2 regions of the Gorillibacterium sp. sgz306347 genome follow, and region 1 is predicted to be linked to the other one. Evidence: predicted binding sites of a transcription regulator. Region 1 holds the regulator's gene; the other holds the start of a gene.

Evidence for each region. The regulator LexA, encoded in region 1, represses DNA repair genes until DNA is damaged. The targets are predictions, from matches to a motif close to CGAACATATGTTCG.
Region 2: a site for LexA is predicted at 775-788, ahead of addB (helicase-exonuclease AddAB subunit AddB). Genes of this name have one in related genera too.

What each region holds. Positions count from the first base shown of each region.
Region 1 covers NZ_JCAPET010000006.1:114,088-116,287, forward strand. The annotation lists gene AC6I6H_RS05555 (LysM peptidoglycan-binding domain-containing protein) at 1-395, opposite strand, end outside; gene lexA (transcriptional repressor LexA) at 570-1,193, shown strand; gene AC6I6H_RS05565 (iron-sulfur cluster biosynthesis family protein) at 1,280-1,606, opposite strand; gene nirD (nitrite reductase small subunit NirD) at 1,634-1,954, opposite strand; gene nirB (nitrite reductase large subunit NirB) at 2,006-2,200, opposite strand, start outside.
Region 2 covers NZ_JCAPET010000001.1:88,480-90,679, forward strand. The annotation lists gene AC6I6H_RS00385 (class I SAM-dependent rRNA methyltransferase) at 1-705, shown strand, start outside; gene addB (helicase-exonuclease AddAB subunit AddB) at 914-2,200, shown strand, end outside.

The DNA of each region.
Region 1 (2,200 bases):
TTGCAGCTCATCAATTGATCGATATAGCGAGACATTCCCACGCCGTTGCGGTGTTCTCTCGCAATGCTCCACAGCGTATCCCCGGGTCCGACATCGATCAGCTTTACGGATGCTTTCTCTTCCAGGTTTATCGCAACAGAGGAGTCCGAACCTGTGTTCGTCCCCTTGGCAGAATCTACTCCTACCGCATAAGCTTTAAGCAAAAAGCCGGAGAAAAAGGTCACCGCTACGAGCATAGCGAAAACTACAGCCATCAGTTTATACTTGGGTCCAGCGGTCAAGCGGCGGGAAAAATCCGGCTTGGCAGCCGGCATATTCATCTTTTGTTTACCGGTATTTTCATTATGTAAACTACTCGTCCGATTATTGCCCCAATAAACGATGACCGAATTCATATCAAGCCCTCCCAAACATTTGTTCTGCTTTTACTATAAAGCGAACATACGTTCATGTCAACAGAAAAAGCGAACAAATGTTTGTTCTTGTGCGAACGGACTCGAACTTATGTTTGTACGAACTCCGGTTCTATGTTATAATTTGCTTACATTTCCTATGATGGAGTGATTCAATTGACGAAATTATCCGGCCGCCAGCAGGCCATTCTTGAATTTATCCGCAACGAAGTCCGGGTAAAGGGATATCCGCCTTCCGTCCGGGAGATTGGGGAAGCCGTCGGTCTCGCTTCCAGCTCCACGGTACACGGTCACCTGGACCGCCTGGAAAAGAAAGGCCTGATTCGCCGCGACCCGACCAAACCCCGGGCCATCGAGCTGCTTGGCGGCGGAGAAGAGACCGAAACGGTGTTCTCCTTTGCCGTATCCCGCGTTCCGCTGATCGGCAAAGTGACGGCCGGCATGCCCATTACTGCAACCGAGAATATCGAAGACTATTTCCCTCTCCCCTCTCATTATGTCGGGGACCATACCGTCTTTATGCTGACGGTCGAAGGCGACAGCATGATCAACGCCGGCATCCACAGCGGCGACTATGTGATCGTTCGCCAGCAGCAAACCGCCAACAACGGCGACATTGTCGTTGCCATGACGGAAGACGATGAAGCAACGGTTAAAACCTTCTATAAGGAACGGGACCACATCCGGCTGCAGCCGCAGAACGATACGATGGCCCCCATTATTCTTCCCAACGTATCCATTCTCGGCAAGGTTGTCGGCGTATTCCGGGATATTCATTAATCCATTCCGGGTACGGCATAGCAAAACCCTCGCGTCCATCCGGCGCGAGGGTTTTGCTTTGTTCCTTTGGTTTTCAACCGTCTCTGTCAGCGCGCTTCCCTCAGGTCCTTGACCCGGACATTGGCGCTGAACAGCGAGCCTTCGCTGCTGACCTTGAAGGAGGGGTATCGCTCCTCCGCCTCCAGCCGCATCGTTTCGTCAAACTGCCCTTGCTGCTGCCGGTCCACGTAGAAGAGAAAAGGATCGTCCTGCACCTTGATGTCGGTGCTATTCGGAGCATCCAGCAGCTGGAGCACGAGCACGCCATTGCAGCCGCAATCTTCGGTGTCGTAATACAGCTTGAAGCAGCCTTTTCCGCCGCCCAGATGCTCCCTTAACCGGTTCTCCGTCAGCTCGTTCAGCGTGATCTTCATGCTTTGCTCCTCCTCCCGTTCCCGATCCTACAGGAAAAGCTTTACTTCCCCGTTTTCTTCCTTCACCACATAGGTCTGCACTTGCCCCTGATCGGGCGCTTGAACAAGACCTGTGGCCAAATCGATTTTCCAATCGTAAAGCGGATCATAAATGTACCGGCCGGAAACAATGGCTTCCGTCAAGGTGCCGCCTTTCGGATGCGGACTGGCATTGTCGATGGCGAACAGCTCCTTGTCGGAGGTGCGGAAAACCGCCAAAACCCGGTCCTCCACCTGCACCGTTCTCCCGATCCGGGACGGAAACGCCTCGCTTTTGCCGATGAAAATGCCGTTTGCCTGCTGCGTCATGAGCCTGAAGCACTCCCTTCTATGATTACCCGGCCTGCCGGACCGGAATCCTCAAAGCTGCGGTTGAACCACTTCAAAATATGCCGACCGGGCTTTATCGTCGGCCAGTACCTTTTTCCACGGGTCCTCTACTTTCTGCAGCGCGAACTCAATGCGCGCTTTCAGGGCTGCGCGGTTGTCGGTGTCTTCCACGACCGCCTGCTTGATCGCGTCCAGACCGATCCGTTCCACCCATTCCGAGGTCCG
Region 2 (2,200 bases), on a different contig from region 1:
CGGAGCGGCATTCGCGTGGAAGAGCGGCAGACGGAAGAAGGGACGGTTCGCGTCCCGGTCAATGCCGGGGGCAAGGAAGTGACCTTTCCTTATTGGGACGGAGCCACCGTTCTGGAATGCTTCGCCCACACCGGAAGCTTTACGCTGCACGCCTGCAAGTACGGAGCCAAAAAGATCACCTGCCTGGACGTTTCCGAGCATGCCATCGAAAGCGCGAAGCGCAATGCGGAGCTGAACGGCTTTGCCGAGCGGGTGGAGTTTGTCGTCGCCGACGCATTTGAATACCTGCGCGCGCAGGTTCAGGGGCTGGACGACCGCAAGGCGCGCGCGGCGGCGGGCGGGAAAAAGGTCGATACCTCCAAACCGCTCGCGCCGGGAGGACGCACCTGGGACGTCGTCATTCTGGACCCGCCCGCGTTCGCCAAAACCCGGGGCGCCGTTGCCGGCGCCTGCCGGGGCTACAAGGACATTAACCTGCAAGGCATGAAGCTGGTAAACGAAGGCGGGTATCTGGTTACCGCCAGCTGCAGCTATCATGTGAGCCCGGACCTGTTTCTGGAGACGATCGCGGAAGCCGCCCGGGACGCGGGCAAAACGCTCCGGCTGGTGGAATTCCGCGCGGCCGGGAAGGACCATCCCCGGCTTCTGGGTGTCGACGAAGGAAATTACTTGAAGTTTGCCGTGTTTGAGGTGCGAAGCAAATAGGCGTCTCCGAATCGAACAACCGAATACCGGTTTGCCTTCGGGCAGGCCGGTTTTTTATCCGCCGCCGACCGAACGCTTGTTCCATTTTTACGCAGAAAGGTCTATTATCTTTTGAAGGGCGCTTGATGCCGGCAGACGGCATTCGGGAGAGACGAAACGGAGATTATGCTAGAATATATAGAGATGCATTTTTGGAGGAGGGGCCGTTTTGGGACTGCATTTTGTGATCGGACGGGCCGGCAGCGGGAAAACCGGCTATTGCCTGGACGCCATTAACCGGCTGTTGGACGAGGAACCGGCGGGAGCTCCGCTTCTGATGATCGTGCCGGAGCAGGCGACCTTTCAGTATGAGCAGGCGCTTGCGGCAAGAAGCGGGTCGGCCGGGTTTATCCGCGCCCAGGTGTTCAGTTTTCCGCGGCTGGCCTGGAAGGGCATGCAGGAGATCGGAAACACCGCCGCCGTACCGATTAACGATTTGGGCAAAACGATGCTTTTGCAGCGTCTGATCGATAAGCACGAAGAACGTTTGGCCGTATTCCGCCAGGCGGACGGGAGACTGGGCGTCGCATCCTCCTTGAACGGGCTTTTTAAAGAACTGCGCCAAAACGGGCTGCCCGCCTCGGCGCTGCAAGCGCACGCGCCGGTCCAAACCGGACGGACGGAAGCGAACGGGACGGGGCATTTGGAGGAAAAGCTTGCGGAGCTGCAGCTGCTTTACGGCGATTATGAACGGGAGCTGGCCGGGAAATACCTGGACAGTGAAACCTTTCTCGACCGGCTGGCGGAGGGCGTGCGGCGGCTGGATTGGCTGAAGGCTGCGAGGGTGTGGGTAGACGGCTTTTTCGGCTTTACGCCGCAGGAGAGAGAGGTGCTTGCGCAGCTGTCCGCCCACTGCCGCGAGGTGCATGTCGCGCTGTGCCTGAACCGGCCTTACCGCCCGGGGGAACGGCCCGACGAATACGAGCTGTTCCATTCGACGGCGCGTGCCATGTCGGGGCTGTCCGAACGCGCGCTCGCGCTCGGGGCGGAGCTGGACGAGCCGACGCTGCTCGACGGCGGCGGGCCGCTTCGCTTCCGTCAAACGCCGTCTCTCGCCCATCTGGAGCGCCGGTTCGAGAGCCGGAGCGCCGCCCGGCGCGCGGTGTACGCCGGAGAACCCGACGGCGGCATCGTGCTTGCGGCGGCCGTCAACCGGCGTGCCGAAGCGGAGGGCTGCGCCCGGGAAATCGTCCGTCTCGTCCGCGACGAAGGCTGCCGTTATCGCGACATGTCCGTCCGGGTTCGCAGCCTGGGGGATTACGCGGATCTTCTGGAGCAGGTTTTTTCGGATTTTCAGATCCCGCACTTCCTGGATCGCAAACGTCCCGTGCTGCATCATCCGCTGGTGGAATTCATCCGCTCTTCGCTGGAGATCGTGAGCCGCGATTGGCCTTATGAAGCCGTTTTTCGCTGCGTCAAAACGGATTTGCTCCTGCCTTTGGCCGCCGAAGGCGAA